DNA from 2 places in the Tritonibacter scottomollicae genome. Region 1 is predicted to be linked to the other one. Evidence: riboswitches for the same ligand, from Rfam matches in the RefSeq annotation. Region 1 holds a riboswitch; the other holds the start of a gene.

Region 1 (7,984 bases):
TAGCGGGTGACTGGAGATTATGAAAATAGTCTATCTCTGAAATAGTCAAACCTGTGTCAGTCGCCGGCGTCTGATCCGAGATATGCCCGCAACGCCGGAGGTGGATTGTCCAGCAGCATCGCCGTTGGGGCAGGGGGGGAAATCACTGCCTCGGCCACCAGTATGACCTGCTCGGCGATCCGGCGTGCATCCTGTGGGTCATGGCTGACCATCAGGAGTGTGGCTCCGCATTCGGTCGCGATGTCGGCGACAAGGTCCAGCATCTCCGCCTTCAAAGCCGGTCCGAGGGCGGCAAAAGGTTCATCCAGCAAAAGCAACGCGCACCCCTGAACCAGGACCCGTGCAAGTGCGGCTCTGCTCTGTTGTCCACCGGACAGAGCGGCAGGTTTGCGGTCTGCCATATCACCGAGACCAACGCGTTTCAGCGCCTGCGATACCTGTGCGTCCTCTTGCGCAGACAGACGTCTGTTGGCGCCGATACCCAGTCGCACGTTCTGTCGCACCGTCAGATGCGGGAACAGGTTGCCGTCCTGAAACAGCATTGCCACGGGACGCTTGCCGGGTGGTTTGCCTGCCAGATCGTCTCCATTCCACAGGATGCGTCCGCTCTGCAAAGGCTGGAACCCGGCGATGGCTTCCAGCAGCGTCGACTTGCCAGCGCCCGATGGGCCGATCACAGCAACCCGGGTGCCAGCGGCAATCTGAAGGCTGCCGGACAGGTGAAAATCGCCCTTTTGCACCTGCATGGTCTCAAGCTTCAGCATGAAAGCGTCCTCCGCGATCCAGCAGCCAGAATGCTGCCATGGACAGAATGAACAACAAGAGCGCTGCGCCCTGTGCCGCCTCCATTCGATAGGCTCCCATCAGCCGATAGACCTGAAGCGGCAATGTGGCCACCTCCGGATCGGCAAAAAGTGCGATGACGCCGAGATCGCCCAGGGAGAGCGCCGCGGTCAGACCTGCGGCAAACCCGATTTGGGCCCGACACCGCGGGAGCAGAACCTGCCACCAGAACGCTGTGCCACGCATGTCGAGCGCCAGCGCCAGCCGACTGTTCTGCTGCATCACCTGTCGCACGCGCGGGACCAGAATGCGCAGGGCGAAGGGCAACGCCATCACCATGTTCACCACCGCCGTGACCGGCAAGGCCAGCGCAAACGGGTCGGCAATCGGGTACACCAGTACAAACAGTCCGGTTCCGATCACCAATGGCGAAGCCGCGAGCCCCAGTATGCCGGCCACCTCTCCCAATGCCTTGCGCCCCAATGCGATGCTGGCAGACAGCGGAAGGGCAATGAGCAACAGCAGTGTCGTGCTCAGCGCAGCCACTTGCAATGAGACCCAGGTGGCGCTCCAGACCGAGCTTGGCAGCGACATGAGGCCTGGAACTCCGGCAACGAGCACCGCCAGAAGTGGCAGGATCAGAAACAGTGCGGCCAGGCTGATCCAGAGACTGTCGAGCAGGCGTGAGCCGATACCGCGTCCGTCCCATCGGGACACCGCCCGATCAAGACCACCGCCAAACCCGTCACCGGCGGGCACGCGCAGCGCCAGCAGGGCCGCGATGACTGTCAGACCCAGCTGCACACCGGACAGCATGGCCGCTCGACCAAGGTCGAAATCAAAGTGAAAGGCTTGATAGATCGCCAATTCCAGCGTCGTCGATTTGGGTCCGCCGCCGAGTGTCAGGGCGACCGCAAAGCTCGACAGGCAGATGGCAAAAACCACTGCTGTGGCGCCCGGCAGGACCTGTCGCAACATCGGGGCCTCCAGAAGACGCCACATTGCGCGGGGGCCGGCGTTCAACTGGGCGGCAAGGCGAAACCGCTCAGCGGGGATTTCTTGCCAGCCTTGCAGGATCAGCCGTGTTGCCAGCGGCAGGTTGAAGAACACATGCGCGATCACCACACCATGCAAGCCGTAGATCTGCACGGGGGCAAAGCCAAACAGCGCCAGCAGGTCACTGACCCAGCCGGAGCGGCCAAACACGGCGAGCAATCCGAGGATGGCAACAATCACCGGCAGGATGAACGGCGCGCCCAGAAGGGTGATCAGCACCCGCCGTCCAAAGAACCGCCGCCGCGCCATCGCCCGCGCTACGGGTACCGCAAGCCCGATGCTGAACAGAGCCGACAGGCTCGCCTGCAGCAGCGTGAAGCGCAGCGCGGACCAATCCGCCGGGCCAAGGCCCGCAGGCCCTTCGGCGCGCAGCGCCACGGCAGTCAATGTGCCCAGAACCAGAAGCGCCACCCCAAGGGCGGCGCAGGTTCCGGGCCAGGTCGCAACCGGGCGCAGGGTTACTGGCTGAGCGCGGAGAGCCATTCGGCCAATGCTTCATCGCGGACGGAGGCTGCATCCTCTTCCGGCAACAACAGGGATTTCTCCGGGCTCACGAGGGTTTCGAACCCCTGTGGCAGGCCGTCGGACGGGATCACCGCCGGATACATCCAGTTGGTGGTCGGAATGATCGACTGAAACGCGTCAGAGACCATGAATTGCAGGAACTGATCCGCCAGCTCTGGCTGATCGCTGGACGCCAGCTTGCCCGCGACCTCCACCTGCATGTAGTGGCCTTCGTCAAACACCGCCGCCGCCTTGGTGTCATCTTCCTCGGCAATCAGGTGATAGGCAGGCGAGGTGGTGTAGGACAGGACCATGTCCGCCTCACCTTCGAGGAACAGGCCATAGGCCTCGGACCAGCCTTTGGTCACGGTGACGATATTGTCGCTCAGACCCTCCCAGATCGCGGGGGCTTCGTCACCATAGGCGGCTTTCACCCACATCAGCAGGCCGAGGCCGGGGGTGGAAGAGCGCGGATCCTGGATCACGATCTTTGCATCACTCTCGGCCAGCGCCTTGAAGTTCGTGGGGGCGTCGGCATCGGCATTATGCACAAAGGCGAAATAGCCCCAGTCATAGGGCGCAAACATCTCGTCCTGCCACTCCACCGGCAGAGCATATTCCGCTGTCACTGAAATCGGCGCAAACAGACCGGTGTCCTTTGCCGCCGCCGTCAGGTTGGTGTCGAGCCCCAGCACGACATCGGCGTCAGAGCGCGCCCCTTCCAACTTGATCCGTGCCAGCAGCGCGGCGCCATCGCCCGCACCGACAAATTTCAGATCGCAACCGCAGGTCGCCTCAAAGGCGTTTTCCACCGCGGGGCCGGGCCCCCATTCAGAGACAAAGCTGTCATAGGTATAGACCACCAATTCCGGGGTCTCGGCCGTGGCTGCTGTGGACAAGGTAATCGCGCCCGCAACACTGCTCGCAAGAACGAGGGTTTTCATGTCAGTCTCCAGTGCGGCGTAAGGCGAGGGGGATCCGGGCATCGCGTGCCGGAAGATCCGAAACCTTCCCTCCGCCGGTATAATCCGGTTCAGGTTCAGCGGGTTCGTCAATCGACATCTCAGCGCATTGATCTGCGCACCCCGAGGTGAGGAGGACACTAGGGCTGACATCAAAGCTTGGCAAGGTCGCGCATGCAGGGCCTGGATGGGGCGGGCTTTTGCCTTGGAGGATTTAAGACACCCCTCCTGACCTAATGTTTCGCGCGCGAAACATTGGGGGAGACATTCTGTCCTTTCTGCGGGGTTAATGCGCCACTCTCTTTTCCCGCGCCGCCTTTGCCGTTAAAGGGGCAGGACATAAGGAGACCCGCGCGCATGTCCATGAACTCTTTCGGCCACCTCTTCCGTGTCACCACCTGGGGCGAAAGCCACGGGCCTGCCCTCGGTGCAACTGTGGATGGCTGCCCGCCGAATGTGCCGCTGGATGCGGATATGCTGCAGCAGTGGTTGGACCGGCGCCGTCCCGGCCAGAACAAGAACACCACCCAGCGCAACGAGCCGGATGCGGTGAAGATCCTGTCCGGTGTGTTCGAGGGTCATTCCACCGGCACTCCGATCCAGCTGATGATCGAGAACACGGATCAGCGTTCGAAGGACTATGGCGACATCGCCCAGACCTTCCGCCCCGGCCACGCGGACATCACCTATTTCCAGAAATACGGCAACCGCGATTATCGCGGCGGCGGACGTTCCTCCGCCCGCGAAACCGCCGCGCGGGTGGCCGCCGGCGGCGTGGCACGCGCGGCGATCAAGGCGCTGGTGCCGGGTCTGGAAATCACGGGCTACATGACCCGCATGGGCGAGATGGAGATCGACCGCAGCCGCTTTGACTGGGATGCGATCCCGCAGAATGATTTCTGGATTCCCGACGCCGACGCCGTGCAGGACTGGGAAAACTATCTACAGGCCCTGCGCAAGGATCACGATTCGGTTGGCGCCGTGGTCGAGGTGGTGGCACGTGGCGTCCCGGCCGGCATTGGCGCGCCGGTCTATGGCAAGCTCGACACCGATCTGGCGGCCGCGATGATGTCGATCAACGCCGTGAAGGGCGTGGAAATCGGCGAGGGCATGCAGGCGGCCCAGCTGAAAGGCTCCCAGAATGCCGATGAGATCTTCATGGGCAACGATGGCCAGCCGGTCTATTCCTCCAACCATGCCGGCGGCATCCTTGGCGGCATTTCCACCGGGCAGGACGTTGTGGTGCGCTTTGCGGTCAAGCCGACATCCTCTATCCTGACGCCGCGCCAGTCGATCCGCAAAGATGGCTCTGCCGCCGAGGTGATCACCAAGGGCCGTCATGACCCTTGCGTTGGCATCCGCGCGGTGCCGGTGGCAGAGGCGATGATGGCCTGCGTCATTCTCGACCACCTGCTGCTGCATCGCGGCCAGATCGGCGAGAATCAGGGCCACATCGGGTAAACTCCGCCGATGGCCGCCATCCTCGGGATCACCTTTCCGATCTACGCGGCCTTGGGGCTTGGGTATCTCTTTGTCTGGAAAGGCATTTTCAGCCAGTCCGACATCAAGAGCCTCGGCGCCTTTGTCTTCAACCTGGCGCTGCCCGCGCTGATTTTTACCACCCTGGCGCAGCGGGACCCGATCGAGGTCTTCCAGACGGCCTATGTGCTGCCCTATCTGCTTGGCGGGTTGATCAATATCGCCGTGGCCTATGCGTTGCTGAGCGCGCGGGGTTTTGACCCGATGCGCCGCGCCGTGGGCGTGATGGGATCTACCTGCCCCAACAACGGCTTTGTCGGCTATCCGGTGATGCTGCTGGCGTTTCCTGACATCGCCGGCGTGGTGCTGACGCTCAACTTGGTGATCGAAACGCTGATCCTGATCCCGATCTGCCTGATGCTGATGGAGGCCGCTGCCAGCGATACGGCGCAGCCTCTTGGCCCGCGCCTGCGGAGGATCGTCTGGAACGTGGTGAAAATGCCGACGATGATGGCGCTGATGGCAGGGCTGGTGGTTTCAGTGCTACCGCTGTCGATCCCGGCGCCGGTGTTCCGCTTTACCGACATGCTGGCGGCCTCTGCCGGGGCGGTATCGCTGATCGTGATCGGCGGCTCTCTGGCCGGGCTTCCCCTGCGTGGCAACAAGAGCCTCGCGCTGCAGACCACGTTGGGCAAGCTGGTGCTGCATCCCATGATCGTGGCGCTGGTGGCTGGTGGCTGGTGTCTTTGTCCTGACGGGGCTGCTGGACATCTCACCGCAGATCCGCGCCGCGCTGATCCTCTCCGCCGCGATGCCGATCTTTGCGACCTACACCATCTTTGCCCAGGCCCGCGGGCATGAGGGCGCGGCCAGTCTGGCCTCCCTGGCGGCGACGGTGCTGGCGTTTTTCACCCTGAACGGGTTGCTGTGGCTGCTGACCTGAGGTCGCGCTTCAGCCGTGCTCGCCAAGGCACTGGCTGTGATCGCCCAGCGCGGTCAGCACCTGACAGGTGCCGCCGGTGCCGCCTTCGCAGAGGTGGGTGATCCGCTCCAGTTCCGTCTCCAGCTGCCGCAAGCGCAGGATGCGGGACCGGACTTTCTCCAGCTGCGCCTTGGCGATCTGATCGGCGGCGTGGCAATCCTGTCCCAGTTCGCCATTGAGGCCCATCAGCTCTTTGATCTCCTCAAGGCCAAAGCCAAGATCGCGGGCGTGTTTGATGAACCCCAACCGCTCCAGCCCGGCCTGATCGTAGCGACGCTGGTTGCCCGCGTTGCGCGTGGCGGGGTCGATCAGGCCGATTTCCTCGTAATAGCGGATGGTGGGGACTTTCACGCCAGTGGCCTTTGACAATGCGCCGATGGAAAACATCTCAATTCCCTCTTGAACCTCTAGTGACTAGAGCACCTAGGTTGATCCCGAATCGAGTTCAAGGACAAGCATAAAGGACCTGACCCATGGCAGGATGCTGCAATCATGACGCCCAGTTTGACGGTGTGTCGAGGGAATACAAACGCCGCCTCTGGGCGGTGATCGCGATCAATGCGGCGATGTTCTTCGTCGAAATGGCAGCGGGTCAGGCTGCCAACAGTCAGGCGCTGAAGGCCGACGCGCTGGACTTTCTTGGGGATGCGCTGACCTACGGGATTTCTCTGGCAGTGATCGGTGCCAGCCTGCGCACGCGATCTATGGCTGCGATCGGCAAAGGTGTGAGCCTTCTGCTGATGGGCAGTTGGGTTTTGGGGTCGACTGTCTGGAAGGTCTTTGTGGTTGGTGTGCCCGAAGCACAGGTGATGGGCTACATCGGTTTCATGGCACTGGCCGCCAACCTGTTGTCGGTGGCGCTCCTGGCTGCCTACAAAGATGGCGATGCGAATGTGCGCTCTGTCTGGCTGTGTTCACGCAATGACGCCGTGGGCAACGTGGCGGTTATGATTGCCGCGCTGGGCGTTTGGGGGACCGCAACCGGTTGGCCGGACCTGATCGTTGCGGGCATTATGGCGGGTTTGTTCCTTTCCTCTGCGGTGCAGATCCTGCGTCAGGCGCTGGCTGAATGGCGTGGTGGTAAGACACCGTCCGGCGGGCATACCCACGATCAGGGGCAGGCCGCGGAGGATGGGCATACCCACGCGCACTAAGGTCTGCCAGGCGCACACTATAATGTACCAATCCAGCCCTGCGTGCTTGCCAATCACAGGCCAAGCGCGCAGGGTCCGCGCATGGCAAAAAGCTTAACATCGCATCGACCTTTGCTGGCGATCATTCTTAAAGTGACGGCCATCGGCCTCTTCACGATCATGTCTGGCCTGATCAAGGAAATCACCCAAACGGTGCCGACGGGGCAGGCGGTGTTCTTTCGGTCGTTCTTTGTCCTGCCGGTGATTCTGGTCTGGCTGGCGCTGCGGGGGGATCTGCCCAAGGGCCTACGCACAAAAAGCCCGATGCTGCATTTCTGGCGCGGCGTTGTTGGTACGTCAGCGATGGGGTTAAATTTTGCGGCCTTGTCGCTGCTGCCGCTCCCCGAAGTGACGGCCCTTGGCTATGTGACGCCGATTTTCACGCTCATTCTGGCGGCCCTTTTCTTGGGAGAGCGTATTCGCGTCATCCGTATCAGCGCGGTGGCCATAGGGTTGGTTGGCGTTGTCATCATGTTGTCGCCGCGCCTGGGCAGTTCTGAGGTGATACAGGACACGGCATTTGTTGGCGCGATCCTGGTGCTGGCTGCTGCGGCCTTGCGCGGGTTCGTGCAGATCCATATTCGCAAAATGGTGCAGAGTGAGGAAACAGCGGCAATCGTATTCTACTTTTCGATTACCGCATCGTTTCTATCATTGCTGACTTTGCCCTTTGGCTGGGTGGTTCCAGATACGCCGCTACTGTTGCTGCTGATCAGCACCGGCTTCATCGGGGCGATCGCGCAGATCCTGATCACTTCGTCCTACCGCTTTGCGCCGGCATCGCTGTTGGCACCTTACGACTATGTCTCGATGCTGTTTGCATTGGTGATCGGCTACGTTTGGTTTGCCGAGTGGCCCTCGCTGGTCGTGTTGGCCGGGGCAGCGTTGGTTGTTACAGCCAATGGCATCGTGATCTGGCGCGAAAGCCGTCTCGGGCTGGATCGCGGCAAGGCTAAGCCGCTGACCGACCCCAAGGGGGGCTGAGCAGGTTTATTGCTGTTCCAGCTTGTGCCTCAGGGCATTCA
Region 2 (7,984 bases), 950 kb from region 1:
GCCGCCTCGACCAACTGGAAGACATCCGGCTGCAAACTGTCTGTATGGCCAATCAGCTCCAGCTTGATCCATTTGGTGTCGAACACTTCCCGCGCCATATGGGCGGTGGTGACGGCCTCCTTCACCGTATGACAGCCCGCCGTGTTGGGCAGGATCAAAACGCCAAGATCCTGTATCATCTGCCAGAAGGCCGCGCCTGCGCCCCCTGCCCCTTCGCGGCGCAACGAGACGGTCGCCACCCCGGCGTCGCTCTGGCGGAAGGCCTGTTCCAGTATGGCTGGACTGGGGTATTGCGCCGTGCCAAGCATCAGCGGATTGGGCAGTGCAGTGCCGTAAAACGTCTTCATCCTCAGCCTCCTTGCATGGGGGCGACGACCTCGACCCGGTCGCCGTCTTTCAAGTGGCAAGATCCGCGCAACGATGCGGGTACGAACTCTTCATTCACCGCCGTCGCGACGCGCCCCGACACCTCCCGCTCCTGCAACAGGTCGGAAAGCGTCAGCGCGGCGACTTCGAGGGGATCACCATTAAGTACGATCTTCATCGACCATCTCCGAATGTGTGTTGTTCAGGGCGAGATCAGCCACACCGCACGCCAATGCCGGCGCGAGAAGATAACCGTGCCGATACAAGCCATTGGCGTAGATCCTGCCCGCCCGCCTGCGGATGCGCGGCAGGTTGTCGGCAAAGGCCGGGCGCAGATCGACACCGATTTCCAGCACTTCGGCCTCGCCAAACGCCGGGTTCAGCGCATAGGCCGCGCTGAGCAATTCCAACATGGACCGTGCCGTGATACGGCTGCTGTCCTCGCTCTCGATCATGGTGGCGCCCAGCATGTAGACGCCATCGCCGCGCGGTACGATGTAAAGCGGCATACGCGGATGCAGCAGCCGCACCGGGCGCGTCAGGCTGACATCGGGGCAGCGGATCACCAGCATCTCGCCCTTCACGCCGCGCAGGTCAGTCAGCACATCGCGTGCATGCAGACCGCGGCAGTCGATGGCATTGTCCAGCGATGCAGGCGCCATCGTTTTGTGGAAGGTCACGCCGCTGTCGATCAGGCCGGTGTAGAGGTCCATCAATGCCCTGCGCGGGTCGAGATGCGCCTCAGCTTCGAAGAACAATCCCTGCCCATAGCCTGGCAAATCAGGCTCCAGCGTGGCGATCTGCGCACCGACCTCCTGAAACCCTTCGGTCCGGCGGGCAAAGCGGCGCAAATCCGGCAGATCCCGCCGCCCCGCAACAACCAAAGTGCCACGATGGGTGACCTCGGTGCGTGTCTGCCACCAGCGGATTGCGTCCTGCCCCAGTCGCAAAACCGGCTCTTCGGCGTTTTCATACTCACACCACGGCGCGAGCATGCCACCCGCCCACCAGGAACAGCCGTGCGCACCGGGCGGACCGGACGGGTCAAACACCTGTACGGTGGCGCCACGCGCGACCAGTTCCGAGGCCACGGCCAGACCGGCCACCCCGGCCCCTATGACGGAGTAAACTGTCATGCGGGCCAGAACCTGTGGAAATGGTGAACCGGACCATGGCCGTGACCGATCTGCAGATCATCCGCCGCTGCAATAGCGCCTTGCAGATAGCCGTGCGCCTCTGACACCGCCGCGTCCAGTGACAGCCCCTTGGCCAGCCCGGCCGCAATGGCAGACGACAGGGTGCAGCCGGTGCCATGAGTGTTCTTGGTGTGCTGACGCGCTGCGCTGAAGCGCGCAATCTCCGCGCCAGCCTCAATCAGGATGTCCTCGCAGATTTCGCCCTCGGCATGACCGCCCTTCATCAGAACCGCCTGCGCCCCCAACGCACAGAGGGCGCGGCCCTGTTCGACCATATCCTGCGCGGATGTGGCGGTGGGACGGTCCAGCAGGCAGGCCGCTTCGGGCAGGTTCGGGGTGATGATCCGCGCACGTGGCAGAAGCACGCGGCACAGCGTGGACACCGCTTCTGGCGCCAAGAGCGCATCGCCGGATTTGGCAATCATCACCGGGTCAAGCACAACCGCGCCGTCAAAGTCTGCGATGGCCCGGGCGACACAGTCGATGATCTCTGGCGTTGCCAGCATGCCGATTTTGATCGCGCCCACATCCAGATCACTCAGCACCGCGTCGATCTGCGCGGTGATCATGTCCAGCGGAATACCATGCACACCCGTCACGGCCTGCGTGTTTTGCGCGGTGATGGCGGTGATCACACTGGCCCCGTAGACCCCAAGCGCAGACATGGTTTTCAGATCCGCCTGAATGCCGGCCCCGCCGCCACTGTCAGACCCGGCAATGGTCAAAGCGATATGCGCCATAGCGATGCTCCTTACGACAAAAGGGCACCGGGCATAGAAACTGTCTGCATATCAGAAGACCGTTCCCTCCGCCGGAATTGCCCGGATCAGGTTCGATGGGTTAACGCTTGCGCATCTCTCAGCCTCGACGAGGCACCCCAACGGTTCACATGTGCGGTAACAACTCCGTCGCGCGAAGTCAAACCTCTCGCCCGTCGTTCAACGCGCTCAACCTGAGCGTTCCGCCAGACCCGCACCTTTGTCGGTATGGTCCGCAGGGTATCACCCACGCAAACTGCACGCGGGCCTACATCGCCGTAATCGGCGCGATAAGCGGTTGGTTGATCTCGCTTTTTTAGCTTCCGAGGTCTTTTTCAGGAACAGCAGATTGAGACGGCACCTGACTGCGCAGCCTCGCCAGTCGCAAAGCGCGGCACCTGATCTGCCAGTATCACAGAGGCGCAATCCGCTCGAAATCAGGAGAGTTCTGCAACCGCCAACTCTGCCATCCGCAGGATCGCATCCCGGTTTGCCGCCACCGCGACAAAGCGGGCGTTGTGGCAGAACTTTGCCCCCTCAACACCGCAGGCGTGTTCCAGAGCCGCATCAGTCAGTCCCGCCCAAGCTTCTGGCAGGTCAGCACGGCTTTCGAAGGTATCGCCACTCTTCCGGATGGTCGTCAGCGCCCAGTCTCCGTCGCGCGGGTGAATGACGAACAACAGATGATCAGCGCCCGTCTTTTCAACAGCCGACCGGAACGGCATTCCCATCGGCAGTTCCAAAATTGGCGAGTCGCCGGCCTCCTTGATCGACTGCGTCACCATCGTTTCGGCCCGATTCTTGGAGGCCTTGCCACGGACCGAGGCCTCAACAAATGCACGCGCAACGCCCAGAGCATCTGCAAAGGCGCGGTCATTTGCATCGGGGCTTCTGTCGTCGAACACCGGTTTCAGCGTCTCAAGCAAAACGGGCAGCGTCATCCCCGACAGCGGTCCTGCAACTGACGGTTCCAATGCGCCATTGTCCAGGAGATCCACCGGGAGGACAAAGCTCTGATCGAAGCGATGATGAATGTCGTCCACGTCACTCTCCGGCACCTCCATCGCGCGCAGATAATCACGTCCGAAATGCTTCCAGATCAAGCCGAAAGAACTGTAGGGCGAGGCATTGTCCTCACGGAGCGGATTGGGTCGCTGGTGGTGGTCAAAAATCTGCTTGTCAGGATCATATGCGCGCCCGACATCAAAGATGATCCGGTCTTCGGCTGGCGCAATCCACGTCGCATCCCGTGACCGCACCAGCTTCGCATCTGGAAACAACCGGGTCAGAATGACCGAAGACAGGAGTTCATCCGCATGGAACCCGCCTGAGTGGGTCACAAGGTGCTTTATGGTCATCTGCTCGTCTCCGGATATGTCACACCCGTAGATCGGGGGCGGGTTTTCCCGAAGATCTCTATAAAGGCGCACATAGTCAACGGGTTATGCCGCGTCATTTTGCTTCGAATGAATGGGTCCGCAAAAAACTCGGGCGAGATATCGAGAAGAATGGGATATCAATCAGGAAAAGCCTGTCCACGCGGGCGTGACCAGCAGTTCCAAGGGCTGAGAAACACCGTTGCTCATTTGCGCACCCAGAAAGAGCCAGAATGGAAAACGGCCGCCAACGCCACTATGGATCTGGCGGCGATCCCAGACTGCATGCGCCGCGGATTGATCTGAAGTCTGCCTCGCTTTCCAACCGTTACTGAAGCGCCTTTGACAGATAATCCATCAAGGCACGCACCCGTCGCGGCTGTACGGCGCCAGCGGGGTAGACCATTTGCAGCGCACTCGGCTCGACTGCAAACGCTTCAAGCAACTCGACAAGCCTGCCTGCCTGCAGATCATCTCGGACATCCCATTCTGACTTCAGGGCCACTCCGTAGCCATTGAGGCACCATGCGCGAATGAGACCACCGTCATTGGCAATACGATTGCCATAGACCCGGCAGGCGCGCTTTTCGCCATTGACCGTAAAGATCCAATCCTGATCCGTAATGGCACCGAACCTCATGATGAGGCAGTTGTGATGCGCCAGATCATCCGGATGACTGGGCGTCCCGTTCAGCTTCAGATAATCTGGAGCCGCACAGACAAGGCGGCGATTCACGCCGAGTTTGCGCGATTTCATGCTGCTGTCGGCAAGCTCGCCAAATCGTAAGGCCAGGTCGATGCCCTGCCCGACCAGATCGACATAGCCATCGCTGAGCGTCAGGTCGATTGTGATTTCGGGGTTCTGCTCCATGAAGCGATCAAGCAACGGTACAATCTGATTGCGGCCCAGATCGCTCGGCGCGCTCATGTGGATCCTTCCTGAAATCTTCTCGACACCCAGCTTTATCCGGGCCTCGGTCTCTTCGGCTTCCGCCAATATACGTCGCGCTCCGATCATGAGCTCTCGACCTTCATCTGTCAGGCTGATCGAGCGGGTCGTTCGCGTCAGCAAACGTGCGCCGTAATAGGTTTCAAGCGCCGCAAGCCTGTCAGTGACCGTCGCCGGGGAAAGGCCGATCTCGCGCCCGGCAGCGGCGAGCCCGCCCTTTTCAACGATCAAGAGGAAGAGCCTGAGATTTTCGATAAGCATGATCGCCCCACATTGTACGGAATTACCGAATTATAATTTTGAATATTACCCAATTATTCAGCGAATGGACAAGCTGTAGATCGTGACCAACGAAAGGAGGTCATCATGCACCTTGACCACATCACAATCCGCACTCGCGATCTGCCCGGGACCAGGTCTTTCTTTCTTGAGGTTTTTGACGAGCTTGAAGAACGCGAACGTCCACAGGCGATCCAGCGCATTCCGGGGCATTGGCTCTATGCACGCGACAAGCCCATCGTGCACCTGATTGGCGCGCGGGGCTATGGCATTGATAGCGCGGCAGAGGCTTACGACCATGTGGGGATCCACCTCGACGATTACAGCGCGTTCCGCGCCAAGCTGGAAGCGCTGAATATCCCCTATTCAAAGATGGATCTCGCCGAACGGGGCGAGCGGCGACTGTTCTTGCGAACCCCATCGGGCCCGCTGATCGAGGCCGTCTTTCATGACCCCATTCCAGAGCCACAGGAGCAGATCCAATGACCTTTACAAACGACACCAAAACCATCGTCATCGGTGGCACCTCCGGGATCGGGAAAGCCGTCGCCAGTGCGCTTGCGCTGCGCCCGGGATCGGTTGCGACCGCAAGCCGGTCGACCGGTCTGGACGTGACGGACCAAGCCGCAGTTGCTGCCTATTTCGAAGCTCAAAGCCCGGTCGACCATGTGGTGTTTACTGCAGGATCAGCGGCGCCGGGTGGTGCGGTGACAGATGTGTCTATTGATGCCGCCAAACAGGCGTTTGACGCCAAGTTCTGGGGCGCCATCGCCACAGCCGGAGCTGCTGCCAAACACATCCGCCCCGGTGGGTCGATCACGCTGACATCTGGATTCCTTGCCCGGCGGACAGTGCCGGGGACCTACGTGAAAACAGCGATGAATGCGGGGATCGAGGCCGTCGCCAAGATTCTCGCCAAGGAACTGGCACCCATTCGCGTGAACGTGATCAGCCCCGGCCTGACCGATACCGAAGCCCATGCAGGTATGGATGCGGAGGCGCGGCAAACGATGCTCGACCGTGCTGCCAGATCACTTCCTGCAGGTAAGGCCGGTGCGCCGGAAGACCTCGCCCGAGGCTATCTCTTCGCCATCGACAACGCCTTTGTCACCGGTGCCGTCATCGACATCGATGGTGGCGCACTCATCAACTGAACAAATCCGTCCCGGATAGGACCGAAGCCATGTCACTAAAATCAAAAATGCCGCTGCAGGTCTGGATTTTGACCCTCGCAGCTTTCGCCATTGGCACCGCAGAGTTTGTGATTGCCGGTATTCTTACACAGGTTGCCGAAAGCCTGAACATTTCAGAGGGGCAAGCGGGACATTTGATCACTGCTTATGCCTTGGCCATCGTCATTGGTGGTCCGATCCTGACCCTATGGCTGGCGCGCTACCGCAAGCGGGTTGTGCTGATCGGGCTGATGGCATTGTTCGTGGTCTCCAACCTGATCACCGCATTTTCGGCTGACTACACCACCCTGATGATCAGCCGCGTCATGGCTGGTCTGACACAGGGACCATTCTACGGCATCGGAGCGGTGGTTGCGACGCGACTGGTCGCCAAGAACATGGAGGGCCAGGCGGTTGGTCAAATGTTCGCGGGCCTGACGCTGGCGAATGTGCTTGGCGTTCCCGGTGGAGCATGGATCGGCAATATTTTCGGCTGGAACGCCACCTTCATTGTTGTCGCCGCGCTAGGGGCAATCGCCACTGCCGCAATTGCGATTGCCATCCCGCCGCAGGGTGCTGAAGAACCCAAATCTGTTCGTTCACAGATCGGCGCGTTCCGTAATCCGCAACTGCTGGCCAGCTTGCTCATCACAACATTGGGGTGGGTCGGTTTCATGACGTTTTACGGATATATCGCCCCGATCGCCGAGCAGGTTGCAGGGTTTGAGCGAGCCTCCCTGACATGGATCCTTGTCATCGTCGGCCTGGGCCTGGTTTTGGGCAACACGCTTGGCGGCAAAACCGCTGACAAGAACCTGAGCGCGTCGCTGATCGGATGGCCCCTCGCAATGAGTGCAGCCCTGATCGTCGTCGGCTTGGTGGCGTCGCAACCCTATCTGTTCGTTGCCGCCTCCTTTGTCTTTGGCGTGGTGTCCTTTGCCAACGTGCCGCCCATGCAGATGCGCGTCATGAAACACGGCGGCGATGCCCCCGAGCTGGCCGCGACGGCGAACATATCGGCCTTCAATATCGCCAACGCCCTGGGCGGGATTATCGGCGGCGTCGTGGTCGATAGCGCATGGGGACCGGGATACATTCCCTTCGCCGCCATCATCGTCCCCTCAATCGGACTGCTCTTCATCATCTGGCAGGAATGGAAATCCCCTTCCGTTTCGGTCGCAGCTTAACCCCAACCCTCAAGGAGATTTCACATGAAAGCCGTAGGTTTCACCCACTACCTGCCAGTCGAGGATGCCAACGCATTCCTTGACCTGGAGGTCGACAAACCAGAACCCAAAGGCCACGACATTCTTGTCGCCGTCAAGGCCGTAGCCGTTAACCCGGTTGATACAAAGGTGCGGGCACCAAAGGACAAGGTCGAGGATCAAGCGCGTATCATCGGGTATGACGCGTCCGGCGTGGTCGAGGCTGTCGGCTCTGAGGTGACGCTCTTCAAGCCCGGCGATGAGGTTTATTATGCGGGCGACATCACCCGCTCCGGCACCAACGCTGAATTCCATCTTGTCGATGAGCGTATCGTCGGGCGCAGGCCGGCATCCCTGTCCCACGCCGAGGCTGCGGCATTGCCGCTGACCACGATCACCGCCTATGAAGCGTTCTTTGATCGCCTCGGCATTGATCGCGACGGCGCTGATAGTGGCCAATCAATCCTGATCATCGGTGCCGGTGGTGGTGTTGGCTCCATCGGTATTCAGCTTGCCAAACAGGCTGGCCTGAAGGTCCTTGCCACAGCCTCACGCCCCGAAACCTCTGCCTGGGTGCAGGAACTCGGTGCGGATCATGTGGTAAATCACCGCGAAGATATGGTGGCGCAGATCCGTGCCTTGGGGATTCAGCATGTCGATCATATCGCAATCTTCAACGACAT

Evidence for each region. Region 1 has a riboswitch for thiamine pyrophosphate ahead of thiB (thiamine ABC transporter substrate binding subunit). Riboswitches for the same ligand answer to the same signal wherever they lie in the genome.
Region 2: linked by a shared signal. The riboswitch ahead of thiD (bifunctional hydroxymethylpyrimidine kinase/phosphomethylpyrimidine kinase) and the one ahead of thiB (thiamine ABC transporter substrate binding subunit) in region 1 are both predicted to bind thiamine pyrophosphate.

What each region holds. Positions count from the first base shown of each region.
Region 1 is NZ_CP136704.1:3,393,124-3,401,107, forward strand. It holds gene R1T40_RS16835 (thiamine ABC transporter ATP-binding protein) at 57-764, opposite strand; gene R1T40_RS16840 (thiamine/thiamine pyrophosphate ABC transporter permease ThiP) at 751-2,322, opposite strand; gene thiB (thiamine ABC transporter substrate binding subunit) at 2,298-3,287, opposite strand; TPP riboswitch at 3,337-3,441, opposite strand; gene aroC (chorismate synthase) at 3,663-4,766, shown strand; gene R1T40_RS16855 (AEC family transporter) at 4,776-5,645, shown strand; gene R1T40_RS16860 (MerR family transcriptional regulator) at 5,737-6,153, opposite strand; gene R1T40_RS16865 (cation transporter) at 6,240-6,920, shown strand; gene R1T40_RS16870 (DMT family transporter) at 7,002-7,943, shown strand; gene R1T40_RS16875 (MarR family winged helix-turn-helix transcriptional regulator) at 7,950-7,984, opposite strand, start outside.
Region 2 is NZ_CP136704.1:124,557-132,540, reverse strand. It holds gene R1T40_RS01355 (thiazole synthase) at 1-347, opposite strand, end outside; gene thiS (sulfur carrier protein ThiS) at 350-544, opposite strand; gene R1T40_RS01345 (FAD-dependent oxidoreductase) at 528-1,502, opposite strand; gene thiD (bifunctional hydroxymethylpyrimidine kinase/phosphomethylpyrimidine kinase) at 1,499-2,302, opposite strand; TPP riboswitch at 2,349-2,452, opposite strand; gene R1T40_RS01335 (MYG1 family protein) at 2,758-3,678, opposite strand; gene R1T40_RS01330 (LysR family transcriptional regulator) at 4,025-4,906, opposite strand; gene R1T40_RS01325 (VOC family protein) at 5,012-5,410, shown strand; gene R1T40_RS01320 (SDR family oxidoreductase) at 5,407-6,078, shown strand; gene R1T40_RS01315 (MFS transporter) at 6,108-7,283, shown strand; gene R1T40_RS01310 (zinc-binding alcohol dehydrogenase family protein) at 7,308-7,984, shown strand, end outside.